Regions from separate parts of the Rhizobium sp. UGM030330-04 genome, predicted to be linked through region 2. Evidence: predicted binding sites of a transcription regulator. Region 2 holds the regulator's gene; the other holds the start of a gene.

Region 1 (6,792 bases), on a different contig from region 2:
TAGCCGGCTTCCTTTTGCATAACGATTAAGGCAGGCATCGATTACGCAGTACGGCGGTGTCCATACCAAAGCCTCCGCCACTCCTCCCGTCGCCTCCGTCAGGCAGTCGGACTATAGCACGCTAGTCGCTGTGTGGCCCTGAACGGATATCATTTGCAAGAAATTATGTTCGCTCATGCGTAGGCTACCCAGCCGCGGAAACTGATTGCTTGATAAAATTGTGTGATGCTCGTGAAACCTGCTTCCTGCAGATATTCTCGTTCTTCTTCCGGTGACCTTATGAAGGCTTTTCTCATCCCTATCTTCGCTGCGTTACGTCTATCGGCGTCCATCTGTGAAGAAGCGCCAAATTTGACATGCCGTTCGATCCAGGTTGAGTAAGCTGGTTCGCTCAATGGGAAACTGACGTGAGCTAGAACGAACGGCGAGCCCGGTCGTAGACGCTGGCGAATGCCATCAAGCGTGACCTTCCTATCCTCGGGCGAGATATGGTGGAAAACGAGCAGACATACTGCACCATCGAAAGGCCCAGCGGGTGCAACAGAGATGTTGCCATTGTGAAGAGCTGTGCGCTCACTAAGGTTTCCAATCGTTTTTTGTGCCAATGCAAGCATGTCCGATGACGGATCGACACCATCAAATTTCCAACCTGACTGCTGTTCAGACAGTGCTTTTAGCTCAAGGCCACCACCCGCACCGACCACGAGCACTCGCCCGTCCTGGGGCACCCGTTCGGCCAAAAGCAGTCCTGCCATGCGATGAAGTCCATCGAGCCCTGGAACGTTGCGTCTAGCTCCTTCGATATAATCAGCCTGCCTTCCATCAAATGTACCCACAGCGACAACTCCTTTTTTGCGTCTATCGTAACAACATAAGTTACGTAAGACGCTGGTGCAATACTTCATATCAGGACAGCGAGCACCGCGGCGACAGCTAATGGCGCAATACCGCCCAATCAACACGGCCAAGGGAGATGGAATGTATGAGAGGTTTTCGCGACAGTGTGCTTTTTCCGATCACCCTCCTGATCAGCGGCGTGGTCGTGTTTTTTCTCTTCCTCTACGTGACAGGCCACGACCCGGATGAGCGACCCCTGACGCTCGCCGAGTGGGTTATCGGCGACATGCTGATCGGACCGGGTTTCGGCTATCTCGTGAAATGGAGAAACATGAAGAATAACCGCGATACTAACGCAGACTGATCGCGCGCTGCGATCGGACCCAAACCAGTCATTCATGGATAATGTGAGAAGCGGTGGCGACCCCTGCAGGACTCGAACCTGCGACCTACTGCTTAGAAGGCAGTTGCTCTATCCAGTTGAGCTAAGGGGCCGTCATGCCGGGCAATCGATACTCCGGCAAAAACTTTGATCGTCGTGTTTCAGTGCGTCCAGGGCTGGGTGCGGTTGAAACGGAAATTATCCGTGTAGGAAACCACCTTGCGGGTCGTTTCTTTCGGCTGGATGACGCGGTATTCGATGCCCTTGCGCTGAGCATAGGCTTCGGCCTGTTCCTGCGTCTCGAATGTCAGCTTGACCTGCTGCTTCATGTCGGAGCTGGAGGTGTAGCCCATGATCGGATCGATCTTGCGCGGAACCTCGGCGTCGAATTCCAGAACCCAGACATTGGTCTTCGCCTTGCCGGATTGCATGGCGGTTTTTGCAGGGCGGTAAATCTTCGCAGACATGTTGAAACTGCTCCGGTTGGGCGGCGGGGCATGACACCCCGGATTATTCTTCACGTACCTGAATAGAATAACCAAATCGTGTCAGGAACGCTGAATTTGAAATGGACCGACTTCATGTGAGAGTCAAGACGATTATCCCGCGCTGTCCTTTGCAGCCGCCGCCGCGCCGGCGGCAGATTTCGTCGATGAGGGCCGAGGCTGAACAAAGATGAATTTCCCTGTTGCGGACTTCAGGTGAACCGTGTATTCCCCAGCCATCGCCTCGGCGGAGTGTAGCGCAGTCTGGTAGCGCATCTGGTTTGGGACCAGAGGGTCGGGAGTTCGAATCTCTCCACTCCGACCATTTTAAAGCAAAGAATCAGCTTTCCGGCGTAACCCCTTCAAAGAATTTTCCGTTCAGTCTGCAGAAGGTCCAGCCAATGTGCTCTCTGCCGTGCCGATCGTCATGACATTGCCACGCCAGGCCACCGCGCTGCCGATCCAGCTGCGGGCCCAGACGACCGGCATGATCATATCCCGGGCGATCATGGCGGGCAGCGTATAAAGGGACAGCGGCCAGCGGTTGAGGGCGACGAGCGCCAGCTCCGGGACATACATGATGGCGAGGACGGCAAAGGCGGTTGGGGCAAGGTCCAAGTCCATCATGGCAGCGGCGGCGAGTGCGAAGAGAAGCGGGGGAAGCGCGCCGGTGAGGATTTCCGGTGCGAAATATTGCGGGAAGGTCACGCGTCTCAGCCGTGCCCAGCGGGTCTGGCGCGACCAGATTTCGCCGGCGTGGCGATGGCCGAGGGGCTGTTCAAAGGGGGCGGAAACCAGATGCACCTTGCGGCCGGCATTTCTGATCAGTTTCGTCGAGGCGGCGTCCTCGGCAATTTCAGCGGCGAGTGCGCGGATGCCGCCGTGATCTTCCAGAAACGGCTTGTTCCACAACATCGACTTGCCCTGCGCGAAACCCATGCCGATCGCTTCCGCCGCATATTGCCAGCGGCCCTGCGAGCCGTTGAGGAAGGCGCATTCCACATGCGCCCAGAAGCCTGCCGGCCGCGAACCGAGCGGCGGTGAGCAGACCAGCCCGCTATCTGGCCGCCAGGCCGACATCATGGTCGCTATATAGGATTTCGGCATCAGCACGTTCGAATCGGCGAGGATGACCCATTCGTGCCGGGCCGCGCGCCAGCCCTTGACGCAATTGTTCAGCTTGGGATTGGCGCTGATGCGGTCGTCGCCGATAAGAATCTGCGCCGCGATTGCCGGGAAGGCGGCGCTCGCCCGGCGCACCTCGTCAATCACCGGATCGAATTCATCGGCGACGCAGAACAGCAATTCGTAATCCGGCCAGTCGAGCTCAAAGGCGCGCGACAGCGTCAGCGGGGTAAAGCTTTCCACCCCACGCAGGGGCACGACGATGGAGACCGGCGGTTTTTGCCGCGCAAGCATGTTGTCCGCGTCGCGACGTGTCAGCCGCCATGCGGCCAGCAGGACGCCGAGAAGATTGAAGGCAAGGAGCAGGATCGCGCAAAGGGCAAAGACAGTTTCCATGCTGGCCAGTTCCACTCCCTAGCTTCCGGCGGTCTGTCCGCCTACCGATTCCATGGAATTCGTTCCTGCCGATTATAACGTTTAGGTGACAGTTACATGTCATCATCCACGGATGGGCGGCGAGCGTGCTGTGGCAAATGGCGCTTCGGCATCTGGCCGCCGGCAAAAGAAAAGCCCTTCTCAGGGAAGGGCCCAATCCGTCACCACGGGCAATGAACTTTAGTGGATGTTCAGAATATGCGCGTGACTGCTTGCGACGAGAAACGATTCCCGGGCTTTTTCGATATCGCATTTGCCGGCGATGGCATCGAGGCAGTTTCTGCGCGCTTCTTCATATTCCGGCCCGTGTTCTTCCGGCCAGCGGTACATCAGCATGTCGAGTGCGACCAGCGGGCTGTAGATCTCCACGGCCACGCACAGCGGCAGGTGGATCGCCACCGGCTTCATCCACGAGGCGTGGTGACACGGCTCCGTTCTGTTGATCAGCATGTCATTCTCCTCCCTGTTTCACGCGCCTTCATGGCGGTTTTTACTCTCATGCGCGAAATGCCCGCCTCACGAAATGGTTCCCGATCACCTAAAATGTGATCGATCGGGGGGTTCCAATTTTGCAAGATGAATGGAAGATGAACAAACAGATGAACCGGAGATGAACAAAACCGCCTGTCAGGCGTTGTTGTGTCCATAAGAAGGAGAACGCATATGTTCAATTTGTCAGGCATTCAGGAAAGCTTCTTCGGAGACCGCATGGCCGGCGTTTGCCAGGCGATCACCTCGGCCCTGGCCTTTGAATCGGGTCTCGAAAAGTCGCGTATTTCCGCAACCGTTGAAAATGATGTGATCTATCTGGAAGGTACGGCCGATTCGGTCGAGGCGATCGACATTGCCATCAATCTTGCCGCTTCCATTTCCAACTGCCGGATTTTGAGCCATATCGAGCCGGTCTACTGAACATTGCGACAGCCGGACGGGCTTCGTCCGGCTCGTTCAGATACAACAACGCGGCAATGTCACTTCCGGTTGCCGATCTGCGCACTGCGGACCATATCGCCCGGCTTGATGCCATAACGTTTTGCAGCGCCGCCATTCAGTTCAAGCACGAATTTTACCGGACCGCGGGAGCTGATGATCGCTTCCGAATGCGGAACCGCATTTTCATGGATATGGGTGATGCGTCCGTCGCGTGCGATGAACAGCATGTCGAGCGGGATGAGGGTGTTGCGCATCCACATGGCCACATCCCGTGCCTCACCGAAATCGAACAGCATCCCATTTTCCGGCGGCATGGACTTGCGGAACATCAGGCCCTGCTCGCGCTGGGCATTGTCGAGCGCCAGTTCGGCAACGAAGTCGTGGGTTTTACCGGAAGCGGTTTCGACCGTCAGCGGTTCGGACGAGAATGTCTGCCGTTCCTGGGACTGGGCGGTGCCGGCGAGGGTGAAAAAAAGAAGCGCCATGACGGCGCTTTTCACCATGGCACGCAGGGCGGCCATCAATGCGACATCCCGATGGAAGCGGGGTTGTCGGGATGGATTTCCGCGGCCATCAGGCCCTTGTCGCCATCACCATAACGCACCAGCACCACCTGGCCGGGACGAAGCTCCGTCAGGCCGAAACGGCGCAGCGTTTCCATATGCACGAAAATATCTTCCGTTCCTTCGCCGCGCGTCAGGAAGCCGAAACCCTTGGTACGGTTGAACCACTTGACGATGGCGCGCTCCAGCCCGCTGGACGGCGTCACCTGCACATGGGTGCGCACCGGCGGCAGCTGCGAAGGGTGAACGGCGGTCGACTGGTCCATGGACAGGATGCGGAAAGCCTGGAAGCCGCGGTCGCGCCGCTGGATGAGGGCGACGATGCGCGTACCTTCGAGGATAGTCTGGTATCCGTCACGGCGCAGGCAGGAGACGTGCAGCAGCACATCCTGCGTGCCGTTGTCAGGCACGATGAAGCCGAAACCCTTGGCGACGTCGAACCACTTCACGACGCCGGTGATTTCGGTCAGGTCCACGGCATCGCCCGAAAGGTCCTCGAGATCGACTATCGTCTTCGATGACATCCTATCAGCCATATCCTGCCAACCCCTCGATTACGCGCCATACATCGGTCAACTGATTCCTGTGCGCCAGATTAACATCTTGGTAACGGTTCGACGCAAGCCCTAGTTTTTGATTTGCGCAGCTGCTTTTATGTCGCGGTCCTTGTCCGGGGCTTGCCATCTGGCGTTTAGTGCCCCCGGACCCGTGTATTGGAGAGGAAGAAAATGCGGTATCTGCACACGATGGTTCGCGTCAAAGACCTTGGCGAATCACTGAAATTCTATTGCGACCTGCTGGGTCTTACGGAAATACGCCGAATCGAAAACGAAAAAGGCCGATTCACTCTGGTTTTTCTTGCCGCGCGCGACGACATTGCTGCGGCGAAGGAAAAAAAGGCGCCGAGCCTCGAACTCACCTATAACTGGGATACCGAGGATTACACCGGCGGCCGCAATTTCGGCCATCTGGCTTACGAAGTCGACAATATCTACGACTTCTGCGCCAGGCTTCAGCAGAATGGCATCGTGATCAACCGGCCGCCGCGCGACGGGCACATGGCCTTCGTCCGTTCGCCTGACGGTATTTCCTTCGAGATTCTGCAGAAGGGCGAAAGCCTCGCACCAGCCGAACCGTGGATATCTATGCAGAATAGCGGTTCCTGGTAAGGGATTTTCCCGGCCAGCAGCGGCGTTTTCGGGCGCTCTTGCCTTGTCCCAACGGGATGAGGCATAGTCCGCGAATCGAAACGGCCCGTCCCGTTTGGGGAAAGCACACGATTCCGTTCCCGTGCTGCTGTTGGAAATGCAAGATACGGAGGCCATCCATGAAAACTGTCGAGGGCGCGAAAGGACGCGTTTCCTGTCAGCGTCTTGTCGTTGCGGTTTCGCTGCTCGGACTTGCCGGCTGCGTTTCGGCGGTGACGGATGACGAGATGGCCGCCAATGCCAGGAAGCCGGAAATTACGGCACAGCAGAAGCCGCAGACGGCCGCGGCGGCCGTCGCCGCACCTGCGGCCGGCGCTCAGCCGGGGCATTATGTCGACCCCGCCGTGGCGTCCGCCTCCGGTGGAGCCATGCCGGCCCAGCAGCAGACACCGGGCGGCCCGGCGCAGGTATATGGCGCTGCGGCCGATATTGGCGGCCTGACGACGCAACCGACGGCAATTTCCGCCGGTACGTCCAGCATCTATTCCACCGCCCGTGCGGCAGTGCCTTCCGCCGCAGCGGCCGATGCTGCCGGCGCCACGCCGTCGCAGAAAATCGTTCCCGCCGTCAGCAGCGTTTATTCGGCGCCGGCGCAGCTCCAGCCCGCATCCGCACCGGTTGCGGCGGCGGCGGAACAGCACAGTGAGAACCGCGAGCCCGTTCCGGTCCCCGCGCCGCAGCAGCTTGCGGCCGCTGCTGCTCAACCCGCCGCAAACGCGGCGTCCGGGGGCGAAAAACAGGAAGGCGAGGGTACTGGCGTAACGCTTGCGGCATTTTTCGCCGGAGCCGCCAAGAAGCGGCTTCCGAAAATGATCGAAAACGGT
Region 2 (6,792 bases):
AGCCGGTTTTCCGCCTCATCGAAGACAACCGATTGCGGCCCGTCGATGACGCCGTCCGTCACTTCCTCGCCGCGATGCGCCGGCAGGCAGTGCATGAACAGCGCATCCTTGTCGGCCTTGGCCATCAGCGCTTCATTCACCTGATAAGGCTGGAAGATGTTATGGCCGCGTGCCTTGTGCTCCTGGTTCATGGATACCCAGGTGTCGGTAACGACGCAATCGGCGCCCGCCACCGCCTTGTCGGCATCATGATACAGCGCGATCTCACCGCCATTGTTGCGCGCCCAGTTCAGAAACTTGTCATGTGGTTCCGAACCCATCGGTACCGCCATTGCCATGCGATAACCAAAACGCGCCGAACCTTCCACGAAGGAATGCAGCACATTGTTGCCATCACCCGTCCAGGCGATTGTCTTGCCTTTGACGGGACCGCGATGTTCCTCGAAAGTCAGGATATCCGCCATGATCTGGCAGGGATGGGTGTCGTCCGTCAGGCCGTTGATGACCGGTACCGTGGCATGTTCGGCAAGCTCGAGCAGGCGCGAATGATCCGTGGTGCGGATCATGATGGCGTCGACATAGCGCGACAGCACCTTGGCCGTATCACCGATCGTTTCCGCCCGGCCGAGCTGCATTTCCGTGCCCGACAGGAACAGCGTCTCCCCGCCGAGCTGGCGCATGCCGACATCGAAGGAAACGCGGGTTCGGGTCGACGGCTTTTCGAAGATCATCGCCAGCATCTTGCCGGCAAGCGGCTTTTCAGCCGTGCCGGCCTTGGTGGCAATCTTGCGCGCGCGCGCATCATCAAGAATCGTCCGCAGATCCTCCGGACCGACGGCCGAAAGGTCGAGAAAATGTTTTGGTGAAGCCATTTCAAACTGTCCCATGCTTGCGAGCCTCCGACAGAGGCCCGCCCTAGATTGGTTTCAGGCGATTTTCGCCTGTTTCGCTGTGAGGGAAGCGGCAGCCGCTTCCACACGCGCCAGCCCTTCACGGGCCTCTTCAGCCGTGGTGACGAGCGGCGGCAGAAGGCGGATAACGTTGTCACCCGCCGGCACGCCAAGCAGGTGCTCCGCGCGCATGGCCTGCAGCAGTTCGCCCGAGGGCACCTTGGCCTTGATGCCGAGAAGCAGGCCTTCGCCACGGATTTCCTCGATCACGTCAGGATAACGATCCTTCAGCGAAGCCAGGCCCTGGCGGAAGACCAGCGCGACATCCCGGACCTTTTCCAGAAAGCCCTCGGAGAGAACGACGTCCAGCACGGCGTTGCCAACCGCCATGGCGAGCGGATTGCCGCCATAGGTGGTGCCATGCACACCGGCCGTCATGCCGGAAGCGGCCTCCGCCGTCGCCAGACACGCACCGAGCGGAAAACCGCCGCCGATACCCTTGGCAACCGCCATGATATCGGGCGCGACGCCCGTCTGTTCATAAGCAAACAGCTTGCCCGTGCGGCCAACGCCCGTCTGGACCTCATCGAAGATCAGCAGCAGACCGTGCTCGTCGCACAATCCGCGCAGGAGTTGCAGGAATTCCTTGCTGGGCGCGCGAATGCCGCCCTCGCCCTGAATGGGCTCGATCAAAAGCGCCGCCGTCTCGTCCGTGATGGCCGCCTTCAGCGCGTCGACATCGGCGAAGGGAACCTGATCGAAACCTTCAACCTTGGGGCCGAAACCTTCCAGATATTTCTGCTGGCCGCCGGCAGCGATGGTCGCCAGCGTGCGGCCATGGAAGGCGCCTTCGAAGGTGACGATACGGAATTTTTCCGGATGGCCCTTTGAATAATGATAACGGCGCGCGGTCTTGATGGCACATTCCAGCGCTTCCGCACCGGAATTGGTGAAGAAGACCTTGTCCGCGAACGTTGCTTCCGTCAGCCGCCTAGCGAGCTTTTCCTGCCCCGGCACTTCATAGAGGTTCGAAACATGCCAGACCTTCTCGGCCTGCGTCTTGATCGCCTCCACGAGATGCGGATGGGCGTGGCCCAGCGAGTTGACCGCGACGCCTGCCGCAAAATCCAGATATCGCTCGCCGCTTTCCGTGAACAGCCAGACGCCTTCGCCGCGCTCGAAACGCAGGGGGGCTCTTGCAAATGTATCGAACAATGGCGCGGCGGCTTCGGCCATGGCTGTATCACTCCTTGCGCGGATGCGCTGTCAGACGGTTGTCAATAGGCTTCGAGGGTTATCCCTCGCCTGAAAATCAAAAATGCCGCCTTGCGGCGGCAGGGGCACTATTGTCACTTCGCTTGCCGATGTCAACAAAAGTCCGCGTTTCCCGGGCTTCTCAAGCATTAGTATGTGGCCGCAGCCGAGCCCCAAGGTGTTGCCTTTCAGACTCAACTCGCCAGCAAGTTGGGGAAAACCGGAAAATCGATTCCAGATGATTCCCGCGACTCTTGCCACGGAGTCGGGCTGGCACTAGGTTAATCGCTAATTACTAGACTGCATTGCGGCGGAACTAGTCACCTAAAATCCGGCGGAAACCACGCTCGCGGCATGTCTCGCGAGACGGAGAGGGATTCTGTCGAAATATACGCGACAAGCGGAGAAGCGGCATGAACTGGACAGACGAGCGGGTCGAGAAACTCAAGAAATTGTGGGCCGAAGGACTGAGCGCCAGCCAGATAGCAGCACAGCTGGGCGGCGTCAGCCGCAACGCCGTGATCGGCAAGGTGCATCGCCTCAACCTGCCGGGACGCGTCAAGGCTGGCGGCCCGGTCACGTCGGCGCGCTCCGCGCCTAAGCGCACCGCCGCCCCTGCCCCGCGCGCAACGAATTTCGCGGCTCGCGTCAGCGCGGCACCGGCACGGGCTCTGAACCGCTCGAACGCGGCAACGGCTCTCCATGAGGAGATCGACATCGAGACCGCTGAAGTTCTCGATTACGCTCCCTCCAGAAACGTCGTTACGCCGATTTCCCGCCGCCTGACGCTGACGGAACTGACGGAGCGCACCTGCAAATGGCCGGTTGGCGATCCGCTGAAGGATGATTTCCATTTCTGCGGTTGTGAAGCGCTGGAATCTTCGCCCTATTGCAAGTTCCATGCGAAACTCGCCTACCAGCCGGTGAGCGAGCGCCGCAAGGCTTGAGTGTTGCGGCACGCATTCAGCACTCAAAAACTACGGGCCTTCGGGCCCGTTTTTTTATGGCAAAGGCAGGCCCGTTCCGGGGAGCGATGCACCAATGGAGTACCGGCCCTTTCCTCCATCGCCGTCAGACATCGCGCCACAATCCGGATATCAACCGGTCGTCGATCGTGCGCTCCGAAGATTGAGATGCCGCTTTCGAGAAAAGTCCAAAATCGAAAGGCCCGACACCGCAATGGTATCGGGCCTTTCAATTTTGGGCGAATGTATCCTGACCGAGGCCTTCAGTTCGGCTGCGGTCAGGCTTCCATGGAATATCCGGCACCGCGCACGGTGCGGATGACATCCTGCATATGCGAAAAATTGAGTGCCTTGCGCAGACGGCCGACATGCACGTCGACAGTGCGTTCATCGACATAGATATCGTGACCCCAGACGCCATCCAGCAGTTGCGAGCGGGAAAACACTCGGCCCGGAGAGGTCATCAGGAATTCCAGCAGGCGGAATTCCGTCGGGCCGAGGCGCACTTCGCGGCTTTTGCGATGAACGCGATGGGTTTCGCGATCCAGCTCAATATCGCCGCATTTCAGCACCGATGAGAGAACCTCGGGGCGAGCCCGACGCAGCATCGCCTTGACGCGGGCCATGAGCTCCGGCGTCGAGAACGGCTTCACGACATAATCGTCCGCACCGGTGGCAAGACCGCGAACGCGCTCGCTTTCTTCACCGCGCGCCGTCAGCATGATGATGGGCAGCCGCTCGGTTTCCGGCCGCATTCTCAGCCGCCGGCACAGTTCGATGCCGGAAACCCCGGGCAGCATCCAATCCAGGATGAGCAGATCAGGAATACGTTCCTGCAGCCGGATTTCCGCTTCGTCTCCACGGGGTATCGTGTCGACGTCGTATCCCTCAGCCTCGAGATTGTAACGAAGCAGGACGCTCAGCGCTTCCTCGTCTTCCACAACTGCAATCTTGGGCACCATATACTAACTCCACAAGCTTCTGCTTGTCTGTTACTCGGTCACCGAACCGAGCGTGTTGGAACTGTCGTCCTTCGGACGCTCTCCCTCCGGCTGACTGCCGGTGGTCATGTAATAAATCGTCTCGGCGATATTGGTGGCATGGTCGCCGATACGCTCGATGTTCTTGGCGCAGAACAGGAGATGCGTGCAGGTGGTGATGTTGCGCGGATCTTCCATCATGTAGGTCAGAAGCTCGCGGAAGAGCGACGTATACATGGCGTCGATTTCTTCATCACGCTCGCGAATGGCATTGGCCTTCTCGGCGGAACGTGTCGAATAGACGTCGAGCACTTCCTTGAGCTGCACCAGCGCCAGTTCGGACAGGTGTTCGATGCCGCGAGCAAGCTTGCGCGGCACGCCGGTGCCGGCAACCGCGATCACCCGCTTGGCGGTGTTCTTGCCGAGGTCGCCAACACGCTCGAGATCACCGGCGATACGCAGGGTGCCGATGATTTCGCGAAGATCGGCCGCAACGGGCTGTCTTCTGGCGATGGTGACGATGGCCTTGTCGCCGATCTCACGCTCGGAATGGTCGAGGATCGTGTCATCGGAAATGACTTTCTGCGCCAGGGCAGCATCGGAATTGACGAGCGCGCGCACCGCATCTGCGCACATCTGCTCGGCCAGACCGCCCATTTCGGCGATGCGGCGGGTCAGGAACTTCAATTCCTCGTCATAGGCGGACAGAATATGCGAATGGGTCGTTGTCTGTGTCACGGTCTGATCCTCCGGCTTGGCCTTCATGCACGTGCACACCAGCGGGCACGGCAGAGGCACCAGTCTTGTTCGGTTTCGATAAAGCGCCGGCCGGAAATCAGCCGAAGCGGCCCATGATGTAGTCCTGCGTGCGCTGGTCATCCGGATTGGTGAACATCTTGTCCGTTTCGTTTTCCTCGACAAGATGACCAAGGTGGAACATGGCTGTGCGCTGGGAAACACGCGCTGCCTGCTGCATGGAGTGCGTGACGATGACAATCGTATAGTTGGCGCGCAGTTCGTGGATGAGCTCCTCGACCTTGGCGGTCGCGATCGGATCGAGCGCCGAGCAGGGCTCGTCCATCAGGATCACTTCCGGGCTGACGGCAACCGCGCGTGCGATGCAAAGGCGCTGCTGCTGGCCACCGGAAAGGCCGGTGCCGGACTCCTGGAGACGATCCTTGACCTCGTTCCACAGGCCGGCCTTCTGCAGGCTGTGTTCGACGATCTGATCCATATCCGCCTTGTTGCGGGCCAGACCATGGATGCGCGGGCCGTAGGAGATGTTCTCGTAAATCGACTTCGGAAACGGGTTCGGCTTCTGGAACACCATGCCGACGCGCGCGCGCAGCTCAACCACATCGATCGCCTGGTCGTAGATATCGTCGGTGTCGAGCGTGATCTTGCCAGTGACCCGGCAGCCATCGATCGTGTCGTTCATGCGATTGAGCGTCCGAAGGAATGTGGACTTGCCGCAACCGGACGGGCCGATCAGCGCGGTCACCGTGTTTTCGCGGACGTTGAGGTTCACGTCGTAAAGCGCACGCTTCTCGCCGTAATAAACCGAAACATCCTTGCCGATCATCTTGTATGAAACTTCATTCATTTTCTTGTCCAGCGCCTTTTCAACTGCTGCTTCCGACAACATGTTCATTGCTCAATCTCCCTCTACCAGCGCCGTTCAAAGCGGCGACGCAACAGGATTGCGCCAACATTCATGACGATGAGGAACAAAAGCAGGATGATGATAGCGCCAGATGTTCTTTCGACAAAGGCGCGTTCCGCTTCGTTCGCCCACATGTAAATCTGCACCGGCAGTGCCGTGGACGGATCCATCGGCGTTGTCGGGTAATTCGCAACGAATGCCACCATGCCGATCAAGAGCAGCGGCGCCGTTTCGCCCAGCGCGTGGGCGAGGCCGATGATGGTGCCGGTCAGAATGCCGGGCATGGCGAGCGGCAGGACGTGGTGGAAGATCGTCTGCATCTTTGAAGCGCCAAGGCCGAGCGCCGCCGCACGGATCGACGGCGGCACGGCTTTTAATGCCGCGCGCGTGGCGATGATGATCGTCGGCAGGGTCATCAGCGTCAGGACAAGGCCGCCGACCAGCGAGGCCGAACGGGGAAAGCCCATGAAGTTGATGAAGACGGAGAGGCCAAGCAGACCGTAAACGATGGAGGGAACAGCCGCGAGATTGTTGATGTTCACCTCGATGAGGTCCGTCAGACGGTTCTTCGGCGCGAACTCCTCGAGATAGATCGAGGCTGCGACACCGATCGGCAGCGACAACACCAGCACGATCAGCATCATGTAAAAGGAGCCGATCAGCGCCACGCCCACACCCGCCGCTTCCGGACGGCTCGAAGCGCCGTTGACGAAGATGCCGGTGTTGAAGTGCTTGCCGAGCTGGCCGCTTTCGGCGAGCTGGTTCATCCAGCCGAGCTGCTGGTTCGAGATACGGCGATTGGCTTCATCCGCCGTCAGGTCGACCTGGCCCTTGAAGGCGCTGTCGACGTCGCCCGACGCCAGAAGCGTGACGGTGCGCGTTGTGCCAATGACGGCGGGATCGGCGACGACGATGTCGCGAAGCTGCGTGCGCACGCTGTCCGAGATCAGGAGGTTGACGGCACGAAGACCGGCACGATCCGTCGGCGCAACACCAAGAACCTTGGCGACCGCATCACGGGCAATGACGGGATAATTCGC

What was found. Region 2 encodes PhoB, which activates phosphate uptake and scavenging genes when phosphate is short. Its sites were predicted from a motif close to TGTCATNNANCTGTCAT; they were not measured.
Region 1: a site for PhoB is predicted at 3,311-3,327, ahead of N434_RS07635 (ceramide glucosyltransferase). Genes of this name have one in related genera too.

What each region holds. Positions count from the first base shown of each region.
Region 1 is NZ_QKML01000004.1:124,782-131,573, forward strand. It holds gene N434_RS07610 (class I SAM-dependent methyltransferase) at 174-755, opposite strand; gene N434_RS07615 (hypothetical protein) at 983-1,201, shown strand; tRNA gene N434_RS07620 (tRNA-Arg) at 1,256-1,332, opposite strand; gene N434_RS07625 (ETC complex I subunit) at 1,381-1,686, opposite strand; tRNA gene N434_RS07630 (tRNA-Pro) at 1,953-2,029, shown strand; gene N434_RS07635 (ceramide glucosyltransferase) at 2,083-3,225, opposite strand; gene N434_RS07640 (DUF982 domain-containing protein) at 3,445-3,714, opposite strand; gene N434_RS07645 (BON domain-containing protein) at 3,928-4,176, shown strand; gene N434_RS07650 (DUF192 domain-containing protein) at 4,236-4,718, opposite strand; gene N434_RS07655 (cold-shock protein) at 4,718-5,296, opposite strand; gene N434_RS07660 (VOC family protein) at 5,489-5,929, shown strand; gene N434_RS07670 (YcbK family protein) at 6,088-6,792, shown strand, end outside.
Region 2 is NZ_QKML01000001.1:221,838-228,629, forward strand. It holds gene argF (ornithine carbamoyltransferase) at 1-872, opposite strand, end outside; gene N434_RS01110 (aspartate aminotransferase family protein) at 927-2,126, opposite strand; gene N434_RS01120 (GcrA family cell cycle regulator) at 2,558-3,091, shown strand; gene phoB (phosphate regulon transcriptional regulator PhoB) at 3,388-4,071, opposite strand; gene phoU (phosphate signaling complex protein PhoU) at 4,102-4,827, opposite strand; gene pstB (phosphate ABC transporter ATP-binding protein PstB) at 4,925-5,740, opposite strand; gene pstA (phosphate ABC transporter permease PstA) at 5,755-6,792, opposite strand, start outside.